DNA from 3 places in the Staphylococcus condimenti genome. Region 1 is predicted to be linked to each of the others. Evidence: a T-box and tRNA genes for the amino acid it is inferred to sense, from the RefSeq annotation. Region 1 holds a T-box; the other regions hold tRNA genes.

Region 1 (10,944 bases):
TAGCAGTTGTTTATATCTTAATGGATAAAATTAATTTTCCAACTAAGCAATTATTAGCTCCTATTGTAGTATTAATTGCTTGGAATATGATTACGAATGCTACATTTACCTTAGACAATTATCTAATTGCAGGTGCACAAGTTGCCTATATGATTCGAATCGGAATTCAAATTTCTAAATTATTAAGTGATTTGAAAGGAAGAGTTGCTATTGCAATCGCTTTTCAAAATATCATGCTGATTTTATGTGCGTTCGTCATGGTCTATTTTGTTCATTTATTTAACCACATGTCGTTAAATGATTTATTCTTAGGTGCCGCACCGGGAGGAATGAGCCAAATTGTACTTGTCGCATTAGAAACACATGCAGATGTAGCGATTATTTCTAGTTTCCACATCTTCAGAATTTTTTTCATCTTATTCCTAATTGCACCAGCGATAAAATATTTCTTGAACTATACAGAACGTTCGTCCAAAAAATAAACAAAACTGCCTCTGAATTGAAAAGAGGCAGTTTTTCTATATTAATGAATTTCACCTAGTGCCTTTTTAATATCTTGATTGTCTTCAGAAATGACACCTATCGCAGCTTCTAATCCTGTTACAATACTGCTTAAGGACATAGAAGGTTTATCAGGTTTATCGATTACTTGTTCTGGAATAAATGGAACATGGATAAATCCAAACTGTAGATCAGGATATTTTGTAGCTTGTAAATATCCAAGTTGATAAAGAATATGATTACATACAAAGGTACCTGCGGTGTTGGATAAAGCAGCTGGAATACCAGCATCTTTAATTGCCTGAGTCATTTTTTTGACAGGCAGGTTAGAAAAATACGCAGGTGCACCATCTTGTTGAATAGGTATATCAATCGGCTGGTTATTTTCATTATCAGGAATACGGGCATCATTAATATTAATGCCGACACGCTCAGGTGTCAGGTTAAAACGACCCCCAGCTTGTCCAATTGCAATAACTGCATCAAAATATTCTTGTTCTAATTTATCAGCTATTTTATCAGAAGATTTATGAAAAACTGTAGGTATTTCTAATTTTGTGATTTGATGGTTTTTAATATGTTCTGGTAATAATTTTATAGCTTCTAAAGCAGGATTTTTTTTCTCTCCGCCAAACGGATCAAAAGCTATAATTAAAATTTTCATTAATTTCACCTTCGTTCAATTGATTGTATTCATATATTTAATATTGGGTCGGTTTGAAAGAACAGCCTTCTAAATGGGCATCATACAAACCGGCAGCTTCTAAAAATGAGAACATCGTTACAGGTCCCATAAATTTAAATCCATATTTTTTTAAATCCTTAGACATTTGTTTAGCACGCTCATCTACAGTGATACGATCAGCTGTTGTTTTATATTTTAAATCAATAGGCTGGTGATTAACATAAGACCATAAAAACTCGCTGAAACTACCATGTGTTTTTTCGATTTCAAGAAAGCCTTTAGCTTGACTCACAATGGCTTCTAATTTCTTTCGATAATGGACAATCCCCGGAAATTCCATGAGTTTATCGATATCTTCATCTGTCATAGAGGCAATTTTTTCAGGATCAAAATGGTAAAAAGCTTCACGATAAGCAGGGCGCTTTTTTAAAATAGTGAGCCAAGAAAGTCCTGCATGTTGAGACTCTAAAGCCATTAATTCAAAAAGTTTTCTGCTGTCATGAAGCGGTTGTCCCCATTCTTTATCATGATATTCTTTATAGATTGGATCCGTTGTTCCAAAAGCGCATTCTGTCATATTTTTTTGTCACCTCATTGACTTATTTTGTAGTTCTATTATACTATAAATAAGTAAGTGAATAATAGAAATCGGGAAGAGTATGCAGTCTTTTATTTGATAGAGAGTACATGGTTGGTGAAAATGTATAATAAAACTGCTGAAGGTAGCCCGCTAGGATCTTTATTTGAAACAAAGTAGGATAAAGCGTAAATTGAGCGTTAATCAATATAAGTGCTTCATAGCAGATGCTATGTTGAATTTAGGTGGTACCACGGAACATCCGTCCTATATTTAGGAACGGGTGTTTTTATTTTTAAGGAGGAAGCTCTATGGAAATGAAACCGAAATATAATCCGACTGAAGTAGAAGCCGGACGTTATCAAGAATGGGTTGAAAAAGGTTATTTCAGACCAAGTGGTGACAAATCAAAAGAAACATATACAATTGTTATTCCACCCCCAAATGTAACTGGTAAATTACATTTAGGACACGCATGGGATACAACTTTACAAGATATTCTAACTAGAATGAAACGTATGCAAGGATACGACACGTTATACCTACCAGGTATGGATCATGCTGGTATTGCTACTCAAGCTAAAGTAGAAGCAAAATTAAATGAACAAGGTATCTCAAGACATGATATTGGACGCGAAAAATTCCTTGAAGAAGTTTGGAGTTGGAAAGATGAGTATGCATCTTTCATTCGTCAACAATGGGCAAAATTAGGATTAGGCCTGGATTATGATAGAGAACGTTTTACATTAGATGAAGGTTTGAGTAAAGCAGTCAGAAAAGTATTCGTGGATATGTATAATAAAGGTCTGATATACCGTGGTGAACGTATAATCAACTGGGACCCTGAAGCACGTACTGCTTTATCAGATATTGAAGTCGTTCATGAAGATGTGGAAGGTAAATTCTATCATTTTAAATATCCGTATGCAGATGGAGAAGGTTATATAGAAATTGCGACTACACGTCCAGAAACTATGTTAGGTGATACAGCTATTGTCGTTAATCCTAATGACGAACGTTATAAAGATGTTATCGGTAAAAAGGTTATCTTACCAATTGTAAACCGTGAATTACCTATTCTTGCAGATGAATATGTAGATGTTGAATTTGGTAGTGGTGCAATGAAAGTAACACCAGCACATGACCCGAATGACTTTGAAATCGGTCAAAGACATAATTTGGAATCAATTATTGTGATGGATGAAGAAGGTAAGATGAACGATAAGGCTGGCAAATACGAAGGTATGGATCGTTTCGAATGCCGTACACAATTAGTGGAAGATTTAAAAGACCAGGATTTAGTCATTAAAATTGAAAATCATGTGCATGCAGTTGGTCACTCTGAGAGAACTGGTGCAGTAGTTGAACCGTATTTATCTACACAGTGGTTTGTAAATATGGAACCTCTCGCAAAACAAGCATTAGATAATCAAAAAACAGACAACCGTATTAATTTTGTACCAGACCGTTTTGAACATACATTTAATCAATGGATGGAAAATATCAGAGACTGGACTATTTCTCGTCAGTTATGGTGGGGTCATCAAATACCAGCTTGGTACCATAAAGAAACTGGAGAGATTTATGTAGGTGAAACTGAACCAGAAGATGCAGAGAATTGGGTTCAAGATGAAGATGTTTTAGACACTTGGTTCTCAAGCGGATTGTGGCCATTCTCAACATTAGGTTGGCCTGACGTAGAATCTGAAGATTATCAACGTTATTATCCTACAAATGCACTTGTAACTGGATATGATATTATCTTCTTCTGGGTAGCACGTATGATATTCCAAGGGCTTGAATTTACAGGAGAACGCCCATTTGATGATGTATTATTACATGGTTTAGTTCGTGCTGAAGATGGCCGGAAAATGAGTAAATCATTAGGTAATGGTGTAGATCCTATGGATGTTATCAATGAATATGGTGCAGACAGCTTAAGATATTTCTTGGCTACAGGTTCATCACCAGGTCATGATTTACGTTATTCAACAGAAAAAGTAGAATCTGTTTGGAACTTTATCAATAAAATCTGGAATGCTGCACGTTTCAGCATTATGAATATTGGTGAAGAATTTAAATTTGAAGATATTGATTTAAGTAAAAATCTTTCATTAGCTGACAAATGGATTTTGACACGTTTAAATGAAACGATTAATACTGTCACTGATTTAAGCGATCGCTATGAATTTGGTGAAGTAGGCCGTGCTTTATATAACTTTATTTGGGATGAATTCTGTGACTGGTACATTGAAATGAGTAAAATTCCGATGAATGGTGAAGATGAAGCGCAAAAACAAGTTACACGTTCAGTTTTAAGTTATGTATTAGATCGTACAATGCGTATGCTGCACCCATATATGCCGTTTGTGACTGAAGAAATTTGGCAAAACTTGCCGCATGTCGGTGAAACAATCGTGACAAGTGCTTGGCCTGAAGTGGAAGAAGCATACATGTTTGAAGAAAGTAAACAAGCGATGCAATATGTGGTTGAAATCATTAAAGCTGTAAGACAAGCACGTTCAGAAGTCAATACACCATTATCTAAAGCGATTCCGATTTATATTAAAACGAAAGATGCTGAAATTAAACAAATGTTAGATGAAAATCAGCACTATCTTGAAAGATTCGGACATCCAAGTGAGCTTGTGATTTCTACTGACATTGAAACACTGGATAAAGCTATGACTTCAGTTGTCGGCGCAGGTGAAGTTATCTTGCCTTTAGAAGGTTTAATCGATATGGATAAAGAAATTGCACGTTTAGAAAAAGAACTTGATAAATGGCAAAGTGAGTTAGATCGTGTTGATAAAAAATTATCTAATGAAAACTTTGTAAATAAAGCTCCAGAAAAAATCATCAACGAAGAAAAAGCTAAAAAGCATGATTATCAAGAAAAATTTGATAGCGTTAAAGCTAGAATTGAACAATTAAAAGCATAGGAGTCCTGATTATGAATTACCTAGACAGCTTATATTGGATCCATGAAAGGGATAAGTTTGGTATTAAACCAGGCACTAAGCGTATGGAATGGATGTTGCAACGTTTAGGCAATCCTGAAAACCGCATTAATGGTATCCATGTAGGGGGAACAAACGGCAAAGGTTCTACTGTTGCTTATTTACGTTCAGCCTTAGTCGAAAATGGTTATGATGTCGGTACATTTACTTCGCCATACATTGAAACATTTAACGAACGCATTAGTTTAAATGGAGAACCTGTCAGTAATGATGTGATTGTGGAGTTGGTATCGCGAGTTAAACCAGTAAGTGAAGCATTAGAAGCAGAAACTGAATATGGTACTGCAACTGAATTTGAAATTATAACTACCATGATGTTTTTATATTTTGGAGAAATTCGTCCAGTTGATTTTGTGGTGATAGAAGCGGGATTGGGAATTAAAAATGATTCCACTAATGTGTTTGCACCTATCATGTCTATTATCACAAGTATCGGTTTAGATCATACTGATCTACTTGGTTCAAGTTATTTAGATATTGCAAAAGATAAAGGCGATATTATTAAACACCATGTACCTTTTGTATATGCAGTTAAAAATGAAGAAGCTTTAAAGTATTTTAGAGAATATGCTGAAAAGCAAGATGCACCTGCATTTGAATTAGATAGGGACATTTCAATAGTTTCTGAAGAAGATGAATTTATTTATCGTTTTAAAGATTATGAACTTGAAAATATCGCTTTAAATATGTTGGGTGAACATCAAAAAGAAAATGCTGCACTTGCAATTACGGCACTTATCATTTTATTTGAACAAGGTCAAATTGAACTCGATTTCAACAAAATGATTAATGCGATTGAAAAAGTGAGTTGGACTGGAAGAATTGAAAAAGTAAAAGAAGAACCATTAATGATTATAGATGGTGCTCATAATAATGAAAGTGTTGATGCACTTATAGACACAATAAAAAAATATTACGACAAAGAAAAAGTTGATATTTTGTTTTCAGCTGTGAGTGGCAAACCGATTTCTCATATGTTAGAGGAACTGAAAACAATTTCAGATCATATTTATGTGACAGATTTTGATTTCCATAGAGCTAAACCAAAAGAAGAAATTGCTGCAGATGCTGAAACATTTGAAACAATCTTAGTTGATAATTATGTTGATTTTATTGAAAATTATCAAGGTGATGCTTTAATTATTACAGGTAGTCTATATTTTATTAGTGAAGTTAAGGCAAAAGTAAATTTTAATTCTTAAATTAATAAAGGAGATGAAACACACTCACTATGTGCTTCATCTCCTTTTTACTGTTTGTATTTTTTATGATAAGTGCATGTGAAAAATGAAAAAATAGAACATAACCTCCACGTTTTTTTATAAAACAATTTTTATAATTAAATTAATTGATTCTAAAATATAGAGCCGATATAATCATCTATATCAATTAGAAAAGGGGGATTCATATATTGTCGTTTATTTTTTCGGGCGTTTTTTGTGTAGTTTTAGAAAGCTTTCTTTTACAACTTTGTCATGTTAGCAAATTAGACTTTTCTTATTTGAGATTACGTTCGAAATGTGAAAATTGCAGTCATGTATTAAGATTCGTCGATTTGATACCTATATTTAGTTTTATATTTTTAAAAGGTAAATGTCATTATTGTAAAAAGAATATTCCTTTCATTCATCTCCTTGGCGAATTGGCTGCCATACTCCCCGTCATATTGATTTACAATCATCTTCTTAGTTTGAGTTCTACTCTTTTTGTAGCTTCCTATCTTTTATTATTAACCGCAGCACTTTATGATATTCAAACCTATTCAATTCCACTCCATTTTATTCTTATTATGTATATTGTAATCATAGTATTATCCAATCATATTTTTATTGATCAAATAAGTTTAATAATTCTCTTGCATTTACTATTCATTTTTTCAAAATCAAGTATAGGATATGGCGATATTGCTATATTTTCTCTTTTCACTCTGGTCACACCTTATCAATTTTTCTACTTATTATTTTGTATTACTTTCATACTCGCAGGTATATTTTCATTTTTTATAATTCGTATATTCAAAAAGAAGATAACTAAAGTTCCACTTATTCCGTATATCTTTTTATCTTTTTTGTGTATTTCGATTTTTTATCCTATTTTAGTTAGATATTTCTATATATAAGGGTGATATTTATGATGATTAAACAATTACCAGAAAACGATAAGCCGAAAGAAAAACTCATGGCAAAAGGAGCAGCTCATTTAGCTGATTCAGAATTACTCGCTATATTAATTAATACAGGCCGAAAAGGACATTCGAGTATCGAAGTGGCTCAGGATTTGATAAAGATGGCAAGAAGTTTGAAAGAACTTAAGTTATTATCATTGAATGATATTATGAAAGTTAAGGGAATAGGATTGAACAAAGCAATCATTTTAAAAGCAGCATTTGAACTTGGAGAGAGAATGTATGTACCCGATTTAGATGCAAAAGTAAAAATAACTTCCCCGCAAGATGCAGCTGATTATTTTTTGTCCAGAATGATGCATTTGACACATGAGCAATTTGAAGTGTTGTTTTTAAATTCTAAAAATGTAGTAATACGTCATGAAGTGATATTTGTAGGAACTTTAAATTCTTCAATCGTACATCCGCGTGAAGTATTTAAAGCAGCAATCAAATGGTCAAGTAATGCGATAATCGTAGTACATAATCATCCTTCAGGAGATGTTACTCCTTCTAAAGAAGATATTTTGACTACAAAGCGATTGCAAGAATGCGGGAGAGTTTTAGGAATAGAACTGCTTGATCATATTATTATCGGTGATGCAAAGTATTTAAGTATGGTTGAAGGTGGATATTTTGACGACTAAAAATAACCTAACTGCTTTAGCGCAATTAGGTTTGGTATTTAAATCTAGAATATTAAAATTAAAGCGGATGATTTTGTATATATGCCATAATCCAAATGACACCTTGATAAGCTAAATATATAATTAATACGAGTATTCCGGCTTTGATTAAAAATCTTAATATTGACAATCCAACTCTAAATAGTAAAACTACAAGTAATACAAGTAAAATTAATGATAAAATTGTCATCGATGCCACTCCTTTTATTTAATTTTAGCTTATTTGTTTCACTTACGCATCAGACCAGAGTCATATTAAGGTTATCATTCTCTAGGCCGATGTATAAATTCATGCTATATTTTAAAATAAATGGATAAGAATAATAGGCGGTGCAAAAATGAGGTTTATTTTAAATTTGATAAAAAATATCATCGCTGTAGCAGGTATCATTGTTATCGTATTTTTTGCATTGAAATATGCGCCATTTTTGAAAGATCAAGAATGGAACCCTGTAGGTAATAAAGGAGTACATTCATCTTATAGTAATGAAAGTGTTCCAGTTGATGAATTTAAGCCTGGACAACATTATGCAGTGGAAGAAAATGATTTGCTTAATAATATGCCTGCAAGCCAAGTTAAAAATATATTTAACATGATAAATAAAAAAGAATTTATGCATGTCAGTGATTTAAGCAGAATGGGTTACAATGACAAGTATTTAATTGGACAACGAGGCAACCAATTTATAATGTATCAATTCGGCTCCGATGAAATCCGTGTTTATGCAACTGAAATTGAATTGCAACAAGATTTAAATGCACTTCATCAAAATATTGAAATGAAACCAATGAACGCTTATTAAAATTTTGTTGTAAGTGATAATCTTGAAAAAGAAATATGATTACGTTAACCTATGGTTGAATCAATTTTAGAGAGGGTTGGTTATGTATGAGTAAGCAAAACAATGGAAAGAATGCTGACGAACAATCAAAAGCTCAAAAATTATTCGAGCAATGGAGAAAAGAAGAAACGCTATATAAAGAAGATGAAAAAGATAACGAAAAAAGTGAGGATAAAGCAAAAAAATAACTCGCTAACTAAATAAGATATTTCATTTGATTTTTTAAGGTGAATTAAAATTTCAAGTTATTTATAGAGTATCGGCAAATTTAGAAGCTATAAATTTGCCGATACTCCTTTTTAATGTAAAGTATATATAAATAAAAGGGGTTAGTGCTTTAATTACTTGGTACAGTGATATAAAATAAGTTATGATATGAAATTTTGAGGTATTAGAGGTGTTCAGGTTGTCCAAGTTTTTTAAAAATAACAAGTTGATTGTTATTTTCTGTTCTCTAATTCTATTTATAGCTTTGATAGGATTATCGATCAGATCACATCATCAATCTTCTGTGGAGCAATATGTAGGTGATACAGTATCTGTTCCGCAACGTGCAATATCCTATCCAATACATATCGTTACAGGGTCAATTAACGGATTGTTTGATGGGGAAAGTTCTAAGAAAGATGCTAATAAAATTAAGCAGTTAGAAACAGAAAATCAACGTTTAAAAACAGAAAATAAAAATTTTCGAAAAGAATTGAAGATCAAAGACATTTCAGAATACGATCCAATCAGTTCAACAGTTATTGCTAGAAATCCAGACCAATGGATGAACAAAGCAATTATTGATAAAGGGGAGAAAGCTGGAGTAAAAAACAACATGGCAGTAATTACCTCTGAAGGTTTAGTTGGTCGTATTTCTAAAGTGAATCAATTCTCATCACAAGTTGATTTACTTTCTACGAATTCAAGAGCTGGAAAAATTTCAGTAAATATTCAACATAAATCTGAAAATGTTTTTGGTTTGATTAACCATTTTGATCGTAAAACAAACGAACTTGTGATTAGTGATATTGATAATAAAGACAAAATTAGCAAAGGTGATAAAGTAGTAACTAGTGGTCTTGCGAATCAACTTCCAAGCAATTTATATATTGGTGAAGTTACTAAAGTTGATAATGATGAATATGGACTCGCTAAAGAAGTACGTGTTAAAACAGCTGCAAACTTAAGTGACTTGGATCATGTATATGTTGCAAAGAGAAATCCGAAAACGTTACCGGATGAAAGCGGTGAGCAATAATGCGCACATTCTGTTATTTTTTATTTGGGGCATTTTTATTTTATGTTGATTCAATAATTGCACTGATAATACCTATGAATATAGGAAATAAAGAAATTGTCTTTGTGCCACATCTTTTATTGATGTATCTTTTGATTCTTACTATCTATAAGAAACCGAGTATTGCAATTACTTTAGCTATTATTTTCGGTCTGACAACGGATTTGTATTATGGAACAATTTATGGACTTAATACTTTCGGTTATGTTCTGTTCGTTGTTTTGATGGATTATTTCTTTAAAGTATACTATCGAGATCATTCAATGGTTTTCTTCGGGATTTGGATTTTTATTATTATTTTTGAAATTTATACAGTGATTATTTATGGATTGTTAGGTATTATCCATTTCAACTTCTTTGATTTCATTTTATTGAGAATCATACCGACTGCTGTTATTAATTTATTATTACTACTCATTCTTTTTGTGCCAGCAAGAAAACTTATAAAAAAATTAGATTCTTCAATTGACAGACAAGCTTGAGGATGGTAAGCTTTAGCAGTTGAGTAGTTTATAGCTACATACAACCGCTCAAATATAGGTTTAAGTATATTTATAAAATATCACCTATATATGGCGTGACTTATTATATAGGAGGTGCAAAGTATGTTTGCTATTATCGAAACAGGCGGTAAACAAATTAAAGTAGAAGAAGGTCAAGAAATCTACGTAGAAAAATTAGACGTAAATGAAGGCGATGCTTTTACTTTTGACAAAGTATTATTTGTAGGTGGAGACTCTGTAAAAGTTGGTGCTCCAACAGTAGAAGGTGCTACAGTATCTGCTACAGTAAATAAACAAGGTCGCGGTAAAAAAATTACTGTGTTTACTTACAGACGTCGTAAAGACTCTAAACGTAAAAAAGGCCATCGTCAACCATACACTAAATTAACAATTGACAAAATCAACGCTTAATAATGATTAATATTGATATATCGTTAAATGAAGATGGTCAAGTAACAGATGTCATCATGGATGGTCATGCTGAACATGGCGAGTATGGTCATGATATTGTCTGTGCTGGTGCCTCAGCAGTTTTGTTTGGAAGTGTTAACGCCATCATGGGATTAACATCTGAAAGACCTGATATTGATTACGATGATGATGGAGGTTATTTCCATTACAGAAGTGTTCAAGTTAACGATGAAAAAGCACAATTAATCTTGCAAGCAATGCTCGTCTCAC
Region 2 (10,944 bases), 410 kb from region 1:
TCTTGGTTTTTAGCCATTTCTTGACCAATAATAAACATGATTTGGTCGCCATCTACAATGTTACCTTTTTCATCAACTGCAATTAAACGATCTCCATCTCCATCAAAAGCTAAACCGAAATCACTTTCTGTTTCTACAACAGTTTTCGCTAAAGCTTCAGGATGTGTAGATCCTACACCGTCATTAATATTATAACCATCTGGACTGCAGCCGATTACTTCTGTATCTGCTTCCAAATCTCCAAATAAGAACGGAGCAAGTTGTGAAGTAGAACCATTCGCACCATCTAGTGCAATTTTAAGTCCATCTAAATTTACATCAATTGTTGATTTAATATAGCTTAAATACTTCTGAGCACCTTCGAAATAATCTGAATAATGCACAATTTCATTACCTACTGGACGAGGTAAATCAGGATTTTCTTCATCAAGTAACGCTTCAATTTCATTTTCTTGATCATCAGATAATTTAAATCCATCTGAACCAAAGAATTTAATACCATTATCAGCAACTGGGTTATGTGAAGCAGAAATCATTACACCTAATTCTGCATCCATTTCTTTTGTGAGATAAGCAACGCCTGGTGTAGAAATAACACCTAATCTCATAACTTCAGCTCCGATAGATATCAATCCTGCAATTAGTGCTGATTCTAACATTTCGCCTGAAACTCGAGTGTCACGTCCTACTAGTACTTGAGGATGTTTTTTATCTTCATTGTGTGCTAAAACATATCCTCCATATCTGCCTAGTTTGAATGCAAGTTCTGGTGTAAGTTCTTTATTTGCTACACCTCTTACACCATCAGTCCCAAAATATTTGCCCATTTCAAAATTCTCCTTTAAATGCTTAAAATTTAGTGATTTGATAAATATGCTTTAATATCACTTGGATCAGTATTAGTTACTTTTTCAGGTACTGTTAATTTTACAGGTGCTTCATCTGAATTATCAAAATCTGAAAGATCAATTTCTCCTGTAATTTCACTAATACTATTTAAGTCTTCTCTATTTCCAAATATTTCAATTTGTTGTTTTGATAAATCAATATCATCTGCTTTAATTTTAGAATTGGCTTTGCCAATTACTTTTTTCTTAATGTCCACTTTTTTACTGTAAGGTTTTAATTCCACAGTAATATTAACACTGCTCGGTTTAGTAATAACATCAATTTTATTCAAGTTTTTATCAAAAGCTACTATTTCCCCAGCATCAGTAGTATCTTGGCTGATGTTTGAAGCATCTTTAAACGTTGCTTTTAAATAAGCAATATTATCAACTTGATGTTCACCGCCGATTATTTTTACTTTTTGCGGTGAAACAGATTGATTTGCAATCTGATAATCTGAATTGATATCTTTATTACTCACATCTGGTTGAACTGTCAATTCTTTCGTAACTTTTTTCTCTAGAGTGATATTAGCTTGTTTGGGGTTGACTGTCCCTTCTACATCTTTATCAAGTCCTTTAATAACATAGTCCACTTTATGTTTGCCTAGTTTAGTTTTAGTCAAATCAAGTTCGACTTTGATATCATCAGACTGTTCAGCTCTTAATACTTTAGATTGTGAGCCTTTTAATTGGACATCAACATTATCAGGTATACCTGATGCGTACAATTCTTTACTATTATATGTAGCTTCTACAGGAACATTTTGTATTGTACGTGTTGTGCTTTGCGTTAAAGCTGAAGAACTAAAAATGTTTCCGAAAACATTGTTCACTGTTAAAAAGAAGGCTAATGCTAAGACAAATGCAACAAAACGTAATCCCCATTTGCTCTCAAACATTTTAATTCACACCTTTCTTTTGAAGTCTTGTATCAAACCAATGTTCAGCTAAAAGTTCTTCGAAGACTTCCAATGAAATATCTTTTCTCAATTTACCGTCAAATGTAATAGAAATTGAGCCGGTTTCTTCAGACACAACCGCAGTAAATGCATCTGATACTTCTGAAATACCTACAGCCGCTCGGTGTCTTGTACCTAAGCTTTTAGATATTTTTGAGCTGTCAGAAAGCGGCAGGTAGCAAGCAGCACTTGCAATCTTAGTACCTTGAATAATCATCGCACCGTCATGTAATGGAGTGTTCGGTATAAACACATTTGTTAAAAGTTCTTGTGAAATATCTGAATCCATTGGAATACCGGTTTCAATGTAATCTTGCAACCCTGTTTTCTTTTCAAAAACAATTAAGGCTCCAATACGTCTTTTAGCCATATACTGTACAGCACCTGATACAGCTTTAATCATTTTTTGTTGATCAGCTGAAGAGCTGTCAGTATAACGTTTGAATAGATTACCTCTACCCAGCTGCTCTAAAGCGCGTCGAATTTCAGGTTGGAAGATTACGATAATTGCCAAGAACCCCCATTGAATAACCATATCAAATAAGCGAGCTGTTGTTGTTAAATCCAAGGCAGCACTCACCCAACGGCCAATTACAATCACAATGATTCCTTTGAGGAGTTGAATTGCTTTTGTACCTTTAAATACAGTGATTAGAAGGTAAATAACATACCATACGATAACTAAGTCTAATACACTTGTTATTAACTTTACCGTGTTAAAATTTTCAAAAAAGCTGCCAAAATTCATAGCATCTCCTCCGGTAACCTAATTACAATGATAACCATTTTATCTTATTGATAAATAGCCGTCATACACACAAATTATATCATAAAAGTAGTAGTATCCTTGAATGAAACTACATATTTATTTAAATAATATCTTTCACTAATTTAAAAAAGCGCATAAAAAAAGCACTCTTAAAAGAGTGCTAAGAGTGAGCCATAGAGGATTCGAACCTCTGACCCTCTGATTAAAAGTCAGATGCTCTACCAACTGAGCTAATGGCTCTAATGGCTGGGCTAACTGGATTCGAACCAGTGAGTGACGGAGTCAAAGTCCGTTGCCTTACCGCTTGGCTATAGCCCATTAAAGATGGTGGAGGGGGGCAGATTCGAACTGCCGAACCCGAAGGAGCGGATTTACAGTCCGCCGCGTTTAGCCACTTCGCTACCCCTCCAGCAAATATTCAGTTCATTAAGATGGTGGAGAATGACGGGTTCGAACCGCCGACCCTCTGCTTGTAAGGCAGATGCTCTCCCAGCTGAGCTAATTCTCCAATATGTAAATGACCCCGACGGGACTCGAACCCGTGTTACCGCCGTGAAAGGGCGGTGTCTTAACCGCTTGACCACGGGGCCATATGGCTCCACAGGTAGGACTCGAACCTACGACCGATCGGTTAACAGCCGATAGCTCTACCACTGAGCTACTGTGGAATAATATAATTGCCTGGCAACGTCCTACTCTTGCGGAACGTAAGTCCGACTACCATCGGCGCTAAAGAGCTTAACTACTGTGTTCGGCATGGGAACAGGTGTGACCTCTTTGCCATTGTCACCAGACAATAGAATGATTATACATTCAAAACTAGATAGTAAGTAATTATCAATTCAACCAGTCAAAACTTGAAATTGGATTAAGTCTTCGATCGATTAGTATTCGTCAGCTCCACATATCGCTATGCTTCCACCCCGAACCTATTAACCTCATCATCTTTGAGGGATCTTATAACCGAAGTTGGGAAGTCTCATCTTGAGGGGGGCTTCATGCTTAGATGCTTTCAGCACTTATCCCGTCCATACATAGCTACCCAGCTATGCCGTTGGCACGACAACTGGTACACCAGAGGTATGTCCATCCCGGTCCTCTCGTACTAAGGACAGCTCCTCTCAAACTTCCTGCGCCCACGACGGATAGGGACCGAACTGTCTCACGACGTTCTGAACCCAGCTCGCGTACCGCTTTAATGGGCGAACAGCCCAACCCTTGGGACCGACTACAGCCCCAGGATGCGATGAGCCGACATCGAGGTGCCAAACCTCCCCGTCGATGTGAACTCTTGGGGGAGATAAGCCTGTTATCCCCGGGGTAGCTTTTATCCGTTGAGCGATGGCCCTTCCATGCGGAACCACCGGATCACTAAGTCCGTCTTTCGACCCTGCTCGACTTGTAGGTCTCGCAGTCAAGCTCCCTTATGCCTTTACACTCTATGAATGATTTCCAACCATTCTGAGGGAACCTTTGAGCGCCTCCGTTACACTTTAGGAGGCGACCGCCCCAGTCAAACTGCCCGCCTGACACTGTCTCCCGCCATGATTAATGGCGCGGGTTAGAAATCCAACACAGCTAGGGTAGTATCCCACCAACGCCTCCACGTAAGCTGGCGCTCACGTTTCTAAGGCTCCTACCTATCCTGTACAAGCTGTGCCGAATTTCAATATCAGGCTACAGTAAAGCTCCACGGGGTCTTTCCGTCCTGTCGCGGGTAACCTGCATCTTCACAGGTACTATGATTTCACCGAGTCTCTCGTTGAGACAGTGCCCAAATCATTACGCCTTTCGTGCGGGTCGGAACTTACCCGACAAGGAATTTCGCTACCTTAGGACCGTTATAGTTACGGCCGCCGTTTACTGGGGCTTCGATTCGTAGCTTCGCAGAAGCTAACCACTCCTCTTAACCTTCCAGCACCGGGCAGGCGTCAGCCCCTATACATCACCTTACGGTTTAGCAGAGACCTGTGTTTTTGATAAACAGTCGCTTGGGCCTATTCACTGCGGCTCTTCAGAGCGTGAACCCTAAAGAGCACCCCTTCTCCCGAAGTTACGGGGTCATTTTGCCGAGTTCCTTAACGAGAGTTCTCTCGCTCACCTTAGAATTCTCATCTTGACTACCTGTGTCGGTTTGCGGTACGGGCGCCAAATCTCTAGCTAGAGGCTTTTCTCGACAGTGTGAAATCAACGACTCGAGGAAAACATGTTTCCTCTCCCCATCACAGCTTGACCTTGAGAATGGCGGATTTGCCTACCATTCAGTCTTACTGCTTGGACGTGCACTCCAACAGCACGCTTCGCCTATCCTACTGTGTCCCCCCATCGCTTAAAACGATCATTGGCGGTACAGGAATATCAACCTGTTATCCATCGCCTACGCCTGTCGGCCTCGGCTTAGGACCCGACTAACCCAGAGCGGACGAGCCTTCCTCTGGAAACCTTAGTCAATCGGTGGATGGGATTCTCACCCATCTTTCGCTACTCACACCGGCATTCTCACTTCTAAGCGCTCCACATGTCCTTGCGATCATGCTTCGACGCCCTTAGAACGCTCTCCTACCACTGTCCGAAGGACAGTCCACAGCTTCGGTAATATGTTTAGCCCCGGTACATTTTCGGCGCAGTGTCACTCGACTAGTGAGCTATTACGCACTCTTTAAATGATGGCTGCTTCTAAGCCAACATCCTAGTTGTCTGGGCAATACCACATCCTTTGCCACTTAACATATATTTTGGGACCTTAGCTGGTGGTCTGGGCTGTTTCCCTTTCGAACATGGACCTTATCACCCACGTTCTGACTCCCAAGTTAAATTGATTGGCATTCGGAGTTTGTCTGAATTCGGTAACCCGAGAAGGGCCCCTCGTCCAAACAGTGCTCTACCTCCAACAATCATCACTTGAGGCTAGCCCTAAAGCTATTTCGGAGAGAACCAGCTATCTCCAGGTTCGATTGGAATTTCTCCGCTACCCTCAGTTCATCCGCTCACTTTTCAACGTAAGTCGGTTCGGTCCTCCATTCAGTGTTACCTGAACTTCAACCTGACCAAGGGTAGATCACCTGGTTTCGGGTCTACGACCAAATACTCAACGCCCTGTTCAGACTCGCTTTCGCTGCGGCTCCGCATTCGCTGCTTAACCTTGCATCAGATCGTAACTCGCCGGTTCATTCTACAAAAGGCACGCCATCACCCATTAACGGGCTCTGACTACTTGTAAGCACACGGTTTCAAGTTCTCTTTCACTCCCCCTTCCGGGGTACTTTTCACCTTTCCCTCACGGTACTGGTTCACTATCGGTCACTAGAGAGTATTTAGCCTTGGGAGATGGTCCTCCCGGATTCCGACGGAATTCCACGTGCTCCGTCGTACTCAGGATCCACTCAGGAGAGAATCGACTTTCGACTACAGGACTTTTACCTTCTCTGGTCCAACTTTCCAGTACGGTTCGTCTAATCGATTCTTTTGTAACTCCATGCAGAGTGTCCTACAACCCCAATGAGCAAGCTCATTGGTTTGGGCTCTTCCCGTTTCGCTCGCCGCTACTCAGGGAATCGAGTTTTCTTTCTCTTCCTGCGGGTACTAAGATGTTTCAGTTCTCCGCGTCTGCCTTCAGACATGCTATGTATTCACATGTCGATAACACAACATAATTTGTGCTGGGTTCCCCCATTCGGAAATCTCTGGATCAACGCTTACTTACAGCTACCCAAAGCATATCGTCGTTAGTAACGTCCTTCATCAGCTTCTAGTGCCAAGGCATCCACCGTGCGCCCTTAATAACTTAATCACGTTATTAATTATGTGAGTAATCTTCTTTGCCGTCGGCAAATTGATTACTAGCGATTCATTTAAATGAATAAAGCTTTAAAACTCTAATTCACTCGGTTTTGCTTGGTAAAATCTATTTATTACTTACTTATCTAGTTTTCAATGTACAATCATGAATACTCGTATGAGCATTCAAAACTGAATACAATATGTCAATGTTAATCCGTCAGTTTCTGTTGAAACTGTTCCGTATATATCCTTAGAAAGGAGGTGATCCAGCCGCACCTTCCGATACGGCTACCTTGTTACGACTTCACCCCAATCATTCGTCCCACCTTCGACGGCTAGCTCCTAAAAGGTTACTCCACCGGCTTCGGGTGTTACGAACTCTCGTGGTGTGACGGGCGGTGTGTACAAGACCCGGGAACGTATTCACCGTAGCATGCTGATCTACGATTACTAGCGATTCCAGCTTCATGTAGTCGAGTTGCAGACTACAATCCGAACTGAGAACAGCTTTATGGGATTTGCTTGACCTCGCGGTTTCGCTGCCCTTTGTACTGTCCATTGTAGCACGTGTGTAGCCCAAATCATAAGGGGCATGATGATTTGACGTCATCCCCACCTTCCTCCGGTTTGTCACCGGCAGTCAACTTAGAGTGCCCAACTTAATGCTGGCAACTAAGCTTAAGGGTTGCGCTCGTTGCGGGACTTAACCCAACATCTCACGACACGAGCTGACGACAACCATGCACCACCTGTCACTTTGTCCCCCGAAGGGGAAGACTCTATCTCTAGAGCGGTCAAAGGATGTCAAGATTTGGTAAGGTTCTTCGCGTTGCTTCGAATTAAACCACATGCTCCACCGCTTGTGCGGGTCCCCGTCAATTCCTTTGAGTTTCAGCCTTGCGGCCGTACTCCCCAGGCGGAGTGCTTAATGCGTTAGCTGCAGCACTAAGGGGCGGAAACCCCCTAACACTTAGCACTCATCGTTTACGGCGTGGACTACCAGGGTATCTAATCCTGTTTGATCCCCACGCTTTCGCACATCAGCGTCAGTTGCAGACCAGAAAGTCGCCTTCGCCACTGGTGTTCCTCCATATCTCTGCGCATTTCACCGCTACACATGGAATTCCACTTTCCTCTTCTGCACTCAAGTTTTCCAGTTTCCAATGACCCTCCACGGTTGAGCCGTGGGCTTTCACATCAGACTTAAAAAACCGCCTACGCGCGCTTTACGCCCAATAATTCCGGATAACGCTTGCCACCTACGTATTACCGCGGCTGCTGGCACGTAGTTAGCCGTGGCTTTCTGATTAGGTACCGTCAAGGTGCGCATAGTTACCTACGCACTTGTTCTTCCCTAATAACAGAGTTTTACGATCCGAAGACCTTCATCACTCACGCGGCGTTGCTCCGTCAGGCTTTCGCCCATTGCGGAAGATTCCCTACTGCTGCCTCCCGTAGGAGTCTGGACCGTGTCTCAGTTCCAGTGTGGCCGATCACCCTCTCAGGTCGGCTACGTATCGTTGCCTTGGTAAGCCGTTACCTTACCAACTAGCTAATACGGCGCGGGTCCATCTATAAGTGACAGCAAAACCGTCTTTCATTGCAGAACCATGCGGTTCTGCATATTATCCGGCATTAGCCCCGGTTTCCCGGAGTTATTCCAGTCTTATAGGTAGGTTACCCACGTGTTACTCACCCGTCCGCCGCTAACGTCAGAGGAGCAAGCTCCTCGTCTGTTCGCTCGACTTGCATGTATTAGGCACGCCGCCAGCGTTCATCCTGAGCCAGGATCAAACTCTCCATAAAAGTTATGATTTGTTTGACTAGCTCATAAAAACTAATTTGTTTTAAAACGTCTAAGACGTTTGTTAATTTGGAATTAACGTTGACATATTGTCATTCAGTTTTCAATGTTCATTTTTTCAGTAACGTTATTTATTATAACACTTCTTTTCGAAGAAGTCAATAACTAATTAACATTACTTTTACAATTTTAAAATATTTTCTTCATTTAATCAAGAGTCAATTTTACACTCTTTGTTTTCGCTTTATTTTTTTCAGCGACTTTATAAGTATATCATCGATAAGTTGTTAAGTCAACAACTATTTTCAGATGTTTTTTGTAAGCTTTGAAATAATTTGCTATCTCTCGCTCACAAAGATATATTCTATCAGGATTATAAAAAAATGCAAGAGAAAAACGCATATTTTTTTAAAAAACATGCGTTTTTTTGCTTGAATGACTATTTCATTGTTTTAGTGATAATCTTTTGCGCCATTTCTTGGTATATTTCACCTAATTTATCCGTAGGTTGATAAATCGATGGTGAAAAATCTTTTGGATCCCATGTTGGTTGCGCTAGCGGCAATTGACCTAATAGTTCAGAATTAAGTTCGTCTGCTAACTTTTTACCTCCATCTTTACCAAATACGTACTCTTTATTTCCTGTTTCCTTACTTTCAAAGTAAGACATATTTTCAATAACACCTAAAATTGAATGTTCTGTATGCTTAGCCATAGCGCCCGCACGAGCTGCTACAAAAGCTGCTGTCGGATGCGGAGTTGTCACAATAATTTCTTTACTTGAAGGTAGCATTGTATGTACATCTAATGCAACATCACCTGTACCTGGAGGTAAATCTAATAATAAGTAATCTAATCCTCCCCATTTAACATCAGTAAAGAAGTTAGTAAGCATTTTACCTAGCATTGGTCCACGCCAAATAACTGGTGCGTTTTCTTCAACAAAGAATGCCATAGACATTACTTTTACCCCATGGCGTTCAACTGGTTTAACTGATTTTCCTTCTATACCTGGTTTAGTATCGATTCCCATCATATCTGGAACACTGAAACCATAAATATCAGCATCAATCAGTCCAACTTTTTTACCTTCTCTTGCCAGTGCAACTGCTAAATTGACAGCAACTGTTGATTTACCAACGCCGCCTTTACCAGAAGCAATTGCAATAAATTCAACCGGATTATCTTTTGAAAGCAATCCTTCAATTGTTTGAGGCTCAGCATTAGGATCTTCACCTGTAAATTTAGCTACAGTTTCTGGATTCAATTCTTCAAAACGAATACCTACTGTATTTGCGCCATTATCTTTTAATGTTTGTACGATTGCCATTTGCAAGTCTAATTGTGGTTTCCCACCTAATTTAGCTATTGCAACTTTAACACTGGCATGTTCGATTTCTTCTTTTATTGTGATATTTACAATACCACCTGTATCTTTAAGCGGTACATCTAAAATAGGATCTTTTAGATTTCCAACTAATTTGTTGACTTGTTCAACTGTTAACAAAGCTTGTCACCCCAAATATATTAGTATTTACTTTCTTTATTTTAACAAACTTAATGTATAAGTGGTAACGAATGAGACAATCATTCCTCTTAAATCTGCGCATTATTTACAAAAAACCAGTAAAAACACCCAAAAAGCTGTCTTTACTGGTAATTTAATTACTTATTCAAATTTCACGTACATTTGGTGCCTTACTTCCTTTTTCTTTATCTCTAACAAATAATCCTATAATTAAACCAATAATCACTAACAATGTTATTACACCAAATGATAAATCTACACCTCTAGCAACCGCTTCTCTTTGCAGTAATTCTTTAGAAGCAGCTTCATGGGGTTTTGGTGCAAATACTTTAGCACCAGTAGTCATCAATGCGACCATTAATGCTGTACCAATAGACGAAGCCATCATTCTAGCAAAGTTCATAATTGCTGTACCATGTGATATATCTTTGTTAGGCAATGCGTTAACACCTGCTGTGTTCAAAGGCATTGTCAATATGGAAACTGATAACATTCTTAAAGCATACACAACAACAAGCAACCAATATGGTGTATCTACTTTTAAAAACGCTAAAACCCCAGTCAATACAATCAATGAAGAAAACCCAATTATAATTAAAGGTCTGACACCGTATTTATCATAAGCTTTACCCGTATAAATAGACATTGCTCCATTTATAATTGCGCCTGGTAAAATAACCACACCAGATAATAACGCAGATAAGCCCATCGCATTTTGAACATACATTGGGATCAATAAGGCTGGACCTATCATTGATGTCATTACAATCATTGAACATATAGTTGTCAGAGTGAATGTTTTATTTTTAAACACTCTTAAATTTAATATAGGGTTAGAAATTGTCAATTGACGTTTAATAAATATTCCAACTACGATTAAACCTAATAACAGCGGTACATAAAACATCCAACTTGTGAAACCTGATGATCCAGCGTTACTAAATGCATAGAGAATCACACCGAAACCAAGTGTTGAATATACAACTGATAATTTATCTAATGTAATATCTTTTGGCTCATTATAGTCTGAAATACTCGTTGCCCCGAATATGAATCCTGCTGCTGCGATAACCGCTACTGCAATGAAAGGTACACGCCAACTACTGATATCGATAATCAAACCAGATAACGTAGGACCAATTGCTGGAGCAAATGAGATAACTAAACCAGCTAAGCCCATTGCAAAGCCCCGTCTGTCTTTCGGGAATAATGAG
Region 3 (10,944 bases), 1.1 Mb from region 1:
GAAAGATAATAAGAAATTTAAAGAAATGGGCTCTAGAATTCCTAAAGGCGTACTTCTAGTAGGTCCTCCAGGTACAGGTAAAACATTGCTTGCACGTGCAGTTGCAGGTGAAGCGGGTGTACCATTCTTCTCAATCAGTGGTTCTGATTTCGTTGAAATGTTCGTCGGTGTCGGTGCAAGCCGTGTCCGCGACTTATTCGAAAATGCTAAAAAGAATGCACCTTGTATCATTTTCATCGATGAAATTGATGCTGTAGGACGCCAACGTGGTGCAGGTGTCGGCGGCGGTCACGATGAACGTGAACAAACGTTGAACCAATTATTAGTAGAAATGGATGGCTTCGGTGAAAATGAAGGTATTATCATGATTGCCGCTACAAACCGTCCAGATATCTTAGACCCAGCGTTATTACGTCCAGGTCGTTTTGACAGACAAATTCAAGTTGGCCGTCCAGATGTTAAAGGACGTGAAGCAATTCTATATGTACATGCTAGAAACAAACCTCTAGATGAAACAGTAGACTTGAAAGCAATTGCGCAAAGAACACCAGGTTTCTCTGGTGCCGATTTAGAAAACTTACTGAACGAAGCATCATTGATTGCGGTTCGTGACGGTAAGAAGAAAATCGATATGCGTGATATTGAAGAAGCAACAGACCGTGTTATTGCAGGTCCAGCTAAGAAATCACGTGTTATTTCTGAGAAAGAACGTAATATTGTGGCACACCATGAAGCGGGTCATACAATTATCGGTATGGTCTTGGATGAAGCAGAAGTGGTACATAAAGTTACCATCGTACCGCGTGGTCAAGCCGGCGGTTATGCAATGATGCTTCCTAAACAAGATCGCTTCTTAATGACAGAGCCTGAATTGCTTGATAAGATTTGCGGCTTGTTAGGTGGTCGTGTATCAGAAGATATCAACTTTAATGAAGTTTCTACGGGTGCTTCTAACGACTTTGAACGTGCAACACAAATTGCGCGCTCTATGGTAACTGAATATGGTATGAGTAAAAAACTTGGACCTATGCAGTTTACGAAAGGAAGCGGCCAAGTCTTCTTAGGTAAAGATATGCAAGGCGACCCAGAATACTCTGGACAAATTGCTTATGAAATTGACAAAGAAGTACAACGCATTATTAAAGAACAATATGAACGTTGTAAACAAATCTTGTTAGAACACCAAGAACAACTTAGATTGATTGCGAAAACATTGTTAACTGAAGAAACTTTAGTACGCGAACAAATCCATTCATTATTCTACGACGGCAAATTGCCTGAAGTGAATTATGATGATGCTAAAGTTGTAAATCATGGCGATGAAGACTTCGCAGAGGGTAAATTCGGTAAATCTTATGATGAAATTCTTGATGAAGTTCAAGATGAAGATAAAAAATATCAAGAAGAAGAAGCCGAAGTAGACAAAGAAGAAGAGAACCAAAAAGAATATGAAGCACGTAAACGTGAAGATGCACAACGTGATGAAGATTCTTCTTCAGATGATCATGATAACAATCAATCAGATCGTAACAATGACCGTCGCAATGATTAATAAAATAACATTATTGCTTGAAATCAAATAATGTAGATTAAAATCTCTTTCTGCTATCATGAGAATACGCAGGAAGAGATTTTTTAGACCGAAATAATTACAAAAAACGATTGAACGTATTAAATATAAAAAACTAAGTAAGAGGAGTAATTTAGAATGACACAAGATTATATCGTAAAAGCATTAGCATTTGACGGTGATATTCGTGCATATGCAGCTGTTACAACAAATGCAGTACAAGAAGCCCAAACAAGACATTACACTTGGCCAACAGCTTCAGCAGCATTAGGCAGAACAATGACAGCTACAGCAATGATGGGGGCTATGTTGAAAGGTGAACAAAAATTAACAGTAACGGTTGATGGTCATGGTCCTATCGGACGTATCGTAGCAGATGCAGACGCTAAAGGAGATATCCGCGGCTATGTTACAAATCCGCAAACGCATTTCCCATTAAACGAACAAGGTAAATTAGATGTACGTCGTGCAGTCGGTACAGATGGTACTTTGACTGTTGTTAAAGATGTCGGGTTAAAAGATTATTTTTCAGGTTCAAGTCCTATTGTTTCTGGCGAACTTGGAGACGACTTTACGTATTACTATGCGACAAGTGAACAAGTACCTTCTTCAGTCGGACTTGGCGTTTTAGTGAACCCAGATAACTCAATTAAAGCTGCAGGTGGTTTTATTATTCAAGTGATGCCGAATGCAAAAGAAGAAACGATTGATAAAGTCGAAAAAGCAATCGGTAATATGACACCTGTTTCAAAATTGATTGATCAAGGTTTATCTCCAGAAGAATTGTTGACAGAAATCCTTGGTAAAGAGAATGTGAAATTCTTAGAAACAGTACCTGTCAAATTTGAATGTAACTGCAGTCATGAAAAATTCTTGAATGCGATTAAAGGATTAGGTGAAGCTGAAATTCAAGCTATGATAGATGAAGATCATGGTGCAGAAGCAGAATGTCATTTCTGCCGTGCTAAATATCAGTATAGTGAAGCAGAACTTAAAGGCTTAATTGAAGAATTAAATGCATAATTACTAAATTCAGAGCGGATTCAATGCAGATTTTAAAGTATTGAATCCGCTTTTTTTCGGGTTTTCTTTTTGAAAATTAGGAAATATAAAATAATAGAGACAATCAGCTTGTGATTTGTCATACAAATCTGATAAAATAATGATATCCGATGAAATAGCTAAGATATATTTGAAATAGAATTAAATATGGATTGAGATGTAAAGATGGGGCGTTAAACATATTGGATACTGCATCTCGCTATCTTGTTTTCAATATCTTTTTAATAAAAAAGGAGTGTTTTTTTATGGCAAAGAAACCCGTAGATAATATTGTTCAAATTATTGGAGATACACCTGTAGTTAAACTACGCAACGTAGTACCTGAAGACGCAGCTGATGTTTATGTTAAATTAGAATATCAAAACCCAGGCGGCTCAGTTAAAGACCGTATCGCTTTAGCAATGATTGAAAAAGGTGAAAGAGACGGCAAAATCAAACCAGGCGATACAATTGTAGAACCGACAAGTGGTAACACAGGTATCGGTTTAGCATTTGTTGCTGCTGCTAAAGGCTATAAAGCAGTATTCACAATGCCTGAAACAATGAGTATTGAACGTCGTAATTTATTAAAAGCATACGGCGCAGAAGTGGTATTAACACCTGGATCTGAAGCGATGAAAGGTGCAATTAAAAAAGCAAAAGAATTAAAAGAAGAGTACGGTTATTATGAACCGCAACAATTCGAAAACCCAGCTAACCCGCTTGTTCACGAATTGACAACTGGTCCAGAATTAGTTGATCAGTTTGAGGATAAAACAATCGATGCATTCTTAGCTGGTGTTGGTACAGGCGGTACATTGACAGGTGTCGGCAAAGTCTTGAAAAAACAATATCCTGATATCGATATTGTAGCGATTGAACCAGAAGATTCTCCTGTATTAAGCGGTGGAGAACCAGGTCCTCATAAATTACAAGGTTTAGGTGCAGGCTTTGTTCCTGAAACTTTAGATACTCAAATTTACGATGAAGTGATTAAAGTCGGCAATGAAGTAGCGATGGAAACTGCACGCCGTGTAGCTAAAGAAGAAGGTATCTTAGCAGGTATTTCTTCAGGTGCTGCTATTCATGCTGCAATCCAAAAAGCAAAACAATTAGGAAAAGGTAAAACAGTTGTAACTGTATTGCCAAGTAACGGTGAACGTTACCTTTCAACTCCGCTTTATTCTTTCGAAGATAAATAAGAATGCGGTAATACAGCTGTCTGCAGAACGCTCTTATCAGAGTATTCTGCGGCAGCTTTTTTGTTTTTGAACACTTATACATTCGGTCATTTAATGAAGTTTGCTATAATAAGAAACAGTTATTTTGAAAGGAAGATCATCATGGCACATACAAAAATTATGGGTATATTGAATGTGACGCCTGATTCGTTTTCAGATGGCGGAAAATATAATTCAGTTGAAACAGCTGTGGCACGTGTGAAAGAAATGATGGATGAAGGTGTTGATATTGTAGATATCGGCGGCGTGTCTACACGTCCGGGACATCAAGAAGTTGCTTTAGAAGATGAGCTTGAGCGTGTGATTCCAGTAGTACGTGCACTGTCTGAATTTAATGTACAGCTTTCAATCGATACTTTTAGAAGTGAAGTTGCAGAACAAGCTTTAGAGGCGGGTGCAACAATGATTAATGATCAATGGGCAGGTTTATATGACCCTAAAATGTTTGAAACCGTAGCGCGCTATGATGCAGAAATTGTGTTGATGCATAATGGTGACGGCGAGCGTGATGAGCCGATTATGGATGAAATGCTGTTATATTTATTAAAACAAGCCAACCGTGCAGAAGAAGCAGGCATCAAACATGATAAGATTTGGATCGATCCGGGCATTGGTTTTGCTAAAAGCAGAGCGGAAGAACGCGTTGTTATGGATCGTTTAGATGAACTTGTAGCAACAGAGTATCCTGTTTTATTAGCGACAAGCCGCAAACGTTTTATCAAAGAAATGATTAAAACAGATTCTCGACCAGAAGAAAGAGATGAAGCGACAGCAGCTACGACAGCTTATGGCATTATGAAAGGTGTTAAAGCAGTCAGAGTACATAACGTTGAATTGAATGCACGTATTGCCCAAGGTATAGACTACTTGAAGGAGAATGAACAATGACAGATACAATTTTTCTCAATGGAATGCGCTTTTACGGTTATCATGGTGTGCTTGAAGCAGAAAATGACATTGGGCAGATATTTGTTGTGGATGTCGTTTTGAAAGTAGATTTATCTGCAGCAGGAAAATCAGATTTGGTAGAGGACACTGTAAACTATGCAGAAGTTTATGCAGATGTAAAAGAGATTATGGAAGGCGAACCTAAGAATTTACTTGAACATTTGGCTACGCTTATTGCAAAACGTATAAATTCACACTATAATCGGGTATTGGAAACTAAAGTGAGAATTACAAAAGAAACACCACCTATTCCAGGACATTATGACGGGGTAGGAATTGAGATATCGAGGGTGAATTCAGACCATGACTAAAGTTTATTTAGGCTTAGGCAGCAATGTTGGAGATAGAGAACATCAATTAAAAGAGGCGCTTCGTTTATTAGATGCGCAACAAGGTATAAAAGTAACCCAAGTATCTTCACTTTATGAAACAGCACCAGTTGGATATGTTGACCAACCTGATTTTTTGAATTTATGTGCAGAGATTGAGACAAATTTATCACCGCAAGCAGTATTGAAAAGCGGTTTGAATATAGAACAGCAATTGCATCGCGTTCGTAAAGAACGATGGGGTCCGCGCACATTAGATATAGATGTTTTACTTTATGGTAATGAAATCATTGAAGATCAGGATTTAAGCATTCCGCATCCGCGAATGGCAGAACGTGCTTTTGTATTGATTCCTTTACAAGAAATTGCACCTGAGGCAATCAATCCGCGCACTCAGACAAAGATTAAAGATATTGAAGTCCCTGATGAAACTGTGAATAAATATCATAAACGTTAGAGAAAGATTGAGAGGTAATTATTATGTGGAAGATTGGAGATGTAGAAATCGACAATAGAGTCGTACTTGCTCCGATGGCTGGAGTTTGCAACTCTGCCTTCAGATTAACAGTCAAAGAATTCGGTGCAGGGTTAGTATGTGCTGAAATGGTAAGTGATAAGGCGATTTTATTCAACAATCCTAAAACAATGAATATGTTGTATATTGATGAGAATGAACGTCCGCTTTCATTACAGATTTTCGGCGGGGAGAAAGAGAGTCTTGTAGAAGCAGCGGTTTATGTAGATCAAAATACGACTGCAGATATCATTGATATTAATATGGGATGCCCTGTAAATAAGATTATTCGTTGTGAAGCAGGCGCTCGTTGGTTATTAGACCCTAATAAAATATATGAAATGGTTTCAGCCGTAACTGAAAAAGTGAGCAAACCTGTGACATGCAAAATGCGTATCGGCTGGGATGATGATCATATTTATGCAGTAGAAAATGCTAAAGCAGCTGAACGTGCTGGTGCCGCAGCGATTTCATTGCATGGACGTACACGTGTTCAAATGTATGAAGGTCATGCAGATTGGGATATTATTAGACAAGTGAAGGAAGCGGTCAATATTCCTGTTATCGGCAATGGTGATGTAACGAGCCCTGAACTTGCACAAAAAATGTTAGATGAAACAGGTGTCGATGCAGTAATGATCGGTCGTGAAGCGTTAGGAAACCCATGGATGATTTATCGTACAGTACATTATTTAGAGACTGGCGAATTAATGGAGGAACCTACTGTAAAAGAAAAAGTAGAAATTGCTTTATTACATTTGCGTCGACTAGTAGAATTAAAAGGTGAGAAGATTGGTGTTATGGAAATGCGTAAGCACGCTTCTTGGTATTTAAAAGGCGTAAAAGGGAATGGAAAAGCCCGTAAAGCGTTGAACCAAGCAAACACTGAACAAGAAATGATTGATATACTGCAGAATTTCCAGGCAGAATCAACTGCAGCAACAGCAACCCAACAAGCTTAAAGGAGAGGTAACATGTCAGAAGAAATGAATGACCAAATGCAGGTCCGCCGTCAGAAATTACAAGAATTAATTGATTTAGGGATTGATCCTTTCGGTAAACGTTTTGATCGTACAGCAAGTGCTGAAGAATTGAAAGAAGCATGGGATCAATATTCTAAAGAAGAATTGCACGAAAAAGAAGATGAAGAAGCAGCACATGTAGCAATTGCTGGCCGCTTAATGACTAAACGCGGTAAAGGTAAAGCTGGATTTGCGCATATTCAAGATTTATCTGGACAAATTCAAATTTATGTACGTAAAGACCAAGTCGGCGAAGAACAATTTGCAATTTGGAAAATGGCTGACTTAGGAGATATTGTAGGTATTAAAGGTGTTATGTTTAAAACAAACACTGGTGAGTTGAGTGTTAAAGCTAAATCATTTACTTTATTATCAAAATCTTTACGCCCATTACCAGACAAATTCCATGGTTTGCAAGATGTTGAACAACGTTATCGTCAACGTTATTTAGATTTAATTACAAATCAAGAAAGTACACAAACATTCATTAACCGCAGTAAAATCATTCAAGAAATGCGTAACTATTTAAATAGCAAAGGTTTCTTAGAAGTTGAAACACCTATGATGCATCAAATCGCAGGTGGTGCTGCTGCTCGCCCATTCGTAACTCATCACAATGCTTTAGATGCAACGTTATATATGCGTATTGCGATTGAACTGCACTTAAAACGTTTAATCGTAGGTGGATTAGAAAAAGTATATGAAATTGGCCGTGTATTCCGTAACGAGGGTGTATCAACACGCCATAACCCTGAATTTACGATGATTGAATTGTATGAAGCTTATGCTGATTTCCACGATATTATGGATTTAACAGAAGGCACAATCCGTCATATTTCTAAAAAAGTATTAGGTACTGCAGTAGTTCCGTATGGTGAATACGAAGTAGATTTAGATTCACCATGGAAACGAGTTCATATTGTAGATGCTGTTAAAGAAGCAACTGGTGTAAACTTCTTTGATGTTAAATCTGATGAAGAAGCACGTGAACTTGCTAATGAGCATGGCATTGAAATTACAGATCATATGACATATGGTCATATTTTGAATGAGTTCTTTGAACAAAAAGTAGAAGAAACACTTATTCAACCAACATTTGTATATGGACACCCAATTGAGATTTCACCACTTGCTAAGAAAAATCCAGAAGATCCAAGATTTACAGATCGTTTCGAATTATTTATCGTAGGTCGTGAACATGCGAATGCATTTACAGAGTTGAATGATCCTATTGATCAACGCGAAAGATTTGAAGCGCAATTAAAAGAAAAAGAACAAGGTAACGATGAAGCGCATGAAATGGATGAAGATTACATTGAAGCATTAGAATACGGTTTGCCTCCAACAGGTGGTCTAGGAATTGGTATTGATAGACTTGTAATGTTATTAACTAATTCACCATCTATCAGAGATGTATTGTTATTCCCTTATATGCGTCAAAAATAATGTATCAGATCTGTGTAGCTTAGAAGAGTGCTGTTAAACAGCGCTCTTTTTTTGTTTTAAAATGCAAAGCTGTGGGTGTATCGAAGTTTGTTAATGCACTATATTACAAAACCTTTAAGAAAATCAAAAAACTTATGAAAAGCCCTTGCAATAATTTGTAATGCGTGTATAATAGTTAATTGTTCTGAAGAAATAAAACGACATTTTATGAGTGATTATGTATGAATATAAGTTATTCAAAAAAATGATTCAAAAGTGTTGACAAGACTTGAACGATGTAGTAAAATATAAGAGTCGTCAAAAAGAACGCGTCATACATTTGTAAAAAAGATTTTAACAGAGTGTAAAATTGACTATTGCAAATGTTAACAAAAACAGTTAATATAGTTTAAGTGGAAAACACGAAGCAACTTATTAATTACATTGTCTGGTGACAATGGCAAAGAGGTCACACCTGTTCCCATGCCGAACACAGAAGTTAAGCTCTTTAGCGCCGATGGTAGTCGGACTTACGTTCCGCAAGAGTAGGACGTTGCCAGGCAATATAATTCGGAGAATTAGCTCAGCTGGGAGAGCATCTGCCTTACAAGCAGAGGGTCGGCGGTTCGAACCCGTCATTCTCCACCATTTAATAGCCGGCCTAGCTCAACTGGTAGAGCAACTGACTTGTAATCAGTAGGTTGGGGGTTCAAGTCCTCTGGCCGGCACCATTTCAAATGCTTATGAGCCATTAGCTCAGTTGGTAGAGCATCTGACTTTTAATCAGAGGGTCAGAGGTTCGAATCCTCTATGGCTCATCAGTTTTCCATTATATCTAATGCAGAAGTAGTTCAGCGGTAGAATACAACCTTGCCAAGGTTGGGGTCGCGGGTTCGAATCCCGTCTTCTGCTCCATTATTTTTGCCGGGGTGGCGGAACTGGCAGACGCACAGGACTTAAAATCCTGCGGTAAGTGATTACCGTACCGGTTCGATTCCGGTCCTCGGCACCATATAAATATTAGCGCCCGTAGCTCAACTGGATAGAGCGTTTGACTACGGATCAAGAGGTTATGGGTTCGACTCCTATCGGGCGCGCCATTTATAATTTTCACTACATAATAATTGAATGACGGGAAGTAGCTCAGCTTGGTAGAGCACTTGGTTTGGGACCAAGGGGTCGCAGGTTCGAATCCTGTCTTCCCGACTCTTATTTAATTATTCATAATGGGGGCTTAGCTCAGATGGGAGAGCGCCTGCTTTGCACGCAGGAGGTCAGCGGTTCGATCCCGCTAGTCTCCACCATTATTATTAAAATGAACATTGAAAACTGAATGACAATATGTCAACGTTAATTCCAAATTAACAAACGTCTTAGACGTTTTAAAACAAATTAGTTTTTATGAGCTAGTCAAACAAATCATAACTTTTATGGAGAGTTTGATCCTGGCTCAGGATGAACGCTGGCGGCGTGCCTAATACATGCAAGTCGAGCGAACAGATGAGGAGCTTGCTCCTCTGACGTTAGCGGCGGACGGGTGAGTAACACGTGGGTAACCTACCTATAAGACTGGAATAACTCCGGGAAACCGGGGCTAATGCCGGATAATATGCGGAACCGCATGGTTCTGCAATGAAAGACGGTCTTGCTGTCACTTATAGATGGACCCGCGCCGTATTAGCTAGTTGGTAAGGTAACGGCTTACCAAGGCAACGATACGTAGCCGACCTGAGAGGGTGATCGGCCACACTGGAACTGAGACACGGTCCAGACTCCTACGGGAGGCAGCAGTAGGGAATCTTCCGCAATGGGCGAAAGCCTGACGGAGCAACGCCGCGTGAGTGATGAAGGTCTTCGGATCGTAAAACTCTGTTATTAGGGAAGAACAAGTGCGTAGGTAACTATGCGCACCTTGACGGTACCTAATCAGAAAGCCACGGCTAACTACGTGCCAGCAGCCGCGGTAATACGTAGGTGGCAAGCGTTATCCGGAATTATTGGGCGTAAAGCGCGCGTAGGCGGTTTTTTAAGTCTGATGTGAAAGCCCACGGCTCAACCGTGGAGGGTCATTGGAAACTGGAAAACTTGAGTGCAGAAGAGGAAAGTGGAATTCCATGTGTAGCGGTGAAATGCGCAGAGATATGGAGGAACACCAGTGGCGAAGGCGACTTTCTGGTCTGCAACTGACGCTGATGTGCGAAAGCGTGGGGATCAAACAGGATTAGATACCCTGGTAGTCCACGCCGTAAACGATGAGTGCTAAGTGTTAGGGGGTTTCCGCCCCTTAGTGCTGCAGCTAACGCATTAAGCACTCCGCCTGGGGAGTACGGCCGCAAGGCTGAAACTCAAAGGAATTGACGGGGACCCGCACAAGCGGTGGAGCATGTGGTTTAATTCGAAGCAACGCGAAGAACCTTACCAAATCTTGACATCCTTTGACCGCTCTAGAGATAGAGTCTTCCCCTTCGGGGGACAAAGTGACAGGTGGTGCATGGTTGTCGTCAGCTCGTGTCGTGAGATGTTGGGTTAAGTCCCGCAACGAGCGCAACCCTTAAGCTTAGTTGCCAGCATTAAGTTGGGCACTCTAAGTTGACTGCCGGTGACAAACCGGAGGAAGGTGGGGATGACGTCAAATCATCATGCCCCTTATGATTTGGGCTACACACGTGCTACAATGGACAGTACAAAGGGCAGCGAAACCGCGAGGTCAAGCAAATCCCATAAAGCTGTTCTCAGTTCGGATTGTAGTCTGCAACTCGACTACATGAAGCTGGAATCGCTAGTAATCGTAGATCAGCATGCTACGGTGAATACGTTCCCGGGTCTTGTACACACCGCCCGTCACACCACGAGA

Evidence for each region. The T-box of region 1 lies ahead of A4G25_RS01150 (valine--tRNA ligase). A T-box ahead of a tRNA ligase gene usually reads a tRNA of that ligase, here a tRNA-Val.
Region 2: it encodes a tRNA-Val, which carries the amino acid that the T-box ahead of A4G25_RS01150 (valine--tRNA ligase) is inferred to sense. The anticodon was not compared.
Region 3: it encodes a tRNA-Val, which carries the amino acid that the T-box ahead of A4G25_RS01150 (valine--tRNA ligase) is inferred to sense. The anticodon was not compared.

Annotation. Positions count from the first base shown of each region.
Region 1 is NZ_CP015114.1:212,611-223,554, forward strand. Features, by position in the region: gene A4G25_RS01135 (AbrB family transcriptional regulator) at 1-482, shown strand, start outside; gene pcp (pyroglutamyl-peptidase I) at 524-1,165, opposite strand; gene A4G25_RS01145 (DNA-3-methyladenine glycosylase I) at 1,203-1,763, opposite strand; T-box leader at 1,822-2,036, shown strand; gene A4G25_RS01150 (valine--tRNA ligase) at 2,075-4,705, shown strand; gene A4G25_RS01155 (bifunctional folylpolyglutamate synthase/dihydrofolate synthase) at 4,717-5,985, shown strand; gene A4G25_RS13365 (prepilin peptidase) at 6,195-6,902, shown strand; gene radC (RadC family protein) at 6,914-7,594, shown strand; gene A4G25_RS13025 (hypothetical protein) at 7,653-7,823, opposite strand; gene A4G25_RS01165 (DUF4930 family protein) at 7,972-8,436, shown strand; gene A4G25_RS13030 (hypothetical protein) at 8,523-8,663, shown strand; gene mreC (rod shape-determining protein MreC) at 8,882-9,721, shown strand; gene mreD (rod shape-determining protein MreD) at 9,721-10,242, shown strand; ribosomal protein L21 leader region at 10,275-10,353, shown strand; gene rplU (50S ribosomal protein L21) at 10,366-10,674, shown strand; gene A4G25_RS01185 (ribosomal-processing cysteine protease Prp) at 10,677-10,944, shown strand, end outside.
Region 2 is NZ_CP015114.1:2,463,682-2,474,625, reverse strand. Features, by position in the region: gene glmM (phosphoglucosamine mutase) at 1-827, opposite strand, end outside; gene A4G25_RS11845 (CdaR family protein) at 857-1,789, opposite strand; gene cdaA (diadenylate cyclase CdaA) at 1,791-2,597, opposite strand; tRNA gene A4G25_RS11835 (tRNA-Lys) at 2,786-2,858, opposite strand; tRNA gene A4G25_RS11830 (tRNA-Gln) at 2,862-2,936, opposite strand; tRNA gene A4G25_RS11825 (tRNA-Tyr) at 2,944-3,027, opposite strand; tRNA gene A4G25_RS11820 (tRNA-Val) at 3,051-3,126, opposite strand; tRNA gene A4G25_RS11815 (tRNA-Glu) at 3,137-3,208, opposite strand; tRNA gene A4G25_RS11810 (tRNA-Asn) at 3,212-3,286, opposite strand; rRNA gene rrf (5S ribosomal RNA) at 3,298-3,412, opposite strand; rRNA gene A4G25_RS11800 (23S ribosomal RNA) at 3,483-6,408, opposite strand; rRNA gene A4G25_RS11795 (16S ribosomal RNA) at 6,653-8,204, opposite strand; gene A4G25_RS11790 (P-loop NTPase) at 8,642-9,709, opposite strand; gene A4G25_RS11785 (MDR family MFS transporter) at 9,876-10,944, opposite strand, start outside.
Region 3 is NZ_CP015114.1:1,358,976-1,369,919, reverse strand. Features, by position in the region: gene ftsH (ATP-dependent zinc metalloprotease FtsH) at 1-1,552, shown strand, start outside; gene hslO (Hsp33 family molecular chaperone HslO) at 1,709-2,593, shown strand; gene cysK (cysteine synthase A) at 2,878-3,813, shown strand; gene folP (dihydropteroate synthase) at 3,955-4,740, shown strand; gene folB (dihydroneopterin aldolase) at 4,737-5,111, shown strand; gene folK (2-amino-4-hydroxy-6-hydroxymethyldihydropteridine diphosphokinase) at 5,104-5,586, shown strand; gene dusB (tRNA dihydrouridine synthase DusB) at 5,610-6,605, shown strand; gene lysS (lysine--tRNA ligase) at 6,618-8,111, shown strand; rRNA gene rrf (5S ribosomal RNA) at 8,538-8,652, shown strand; tRNA gene A4G25_RS06890 (tRNA-Val) at 8,663-8,738, shown strand; tRNA gene A4G25_RS06885 (tRNA-Thr) at 8,746-8,821, shown strand; tRNA gene A4G25_RS06880 (tRNA-Lys) at 8,836-8,908, shown strand; tRNA gene A4G25_RS06875 (tRNA-Gly) at 8,931-9,005, shown strand; tRNA gene A4G25_RS06870 (tRNA-Leu) at 9,014-9,102, shown strand; tRNA gene A4G25_RS06865 (tRNA-Arg) at 9,114-9,190, shown strand; tRNA gene A4G25_RS06860 (tRNA-Pro) at 9,223-9,296, shown strand; tRNA gene A4G25_RS06855 (tRNA-Ala) at 9,319-9,394, shown strand; rRNA gene A4G25_RS06850 (16S ribosomal RNA) at 9,518-10,944, shown strand, end outside.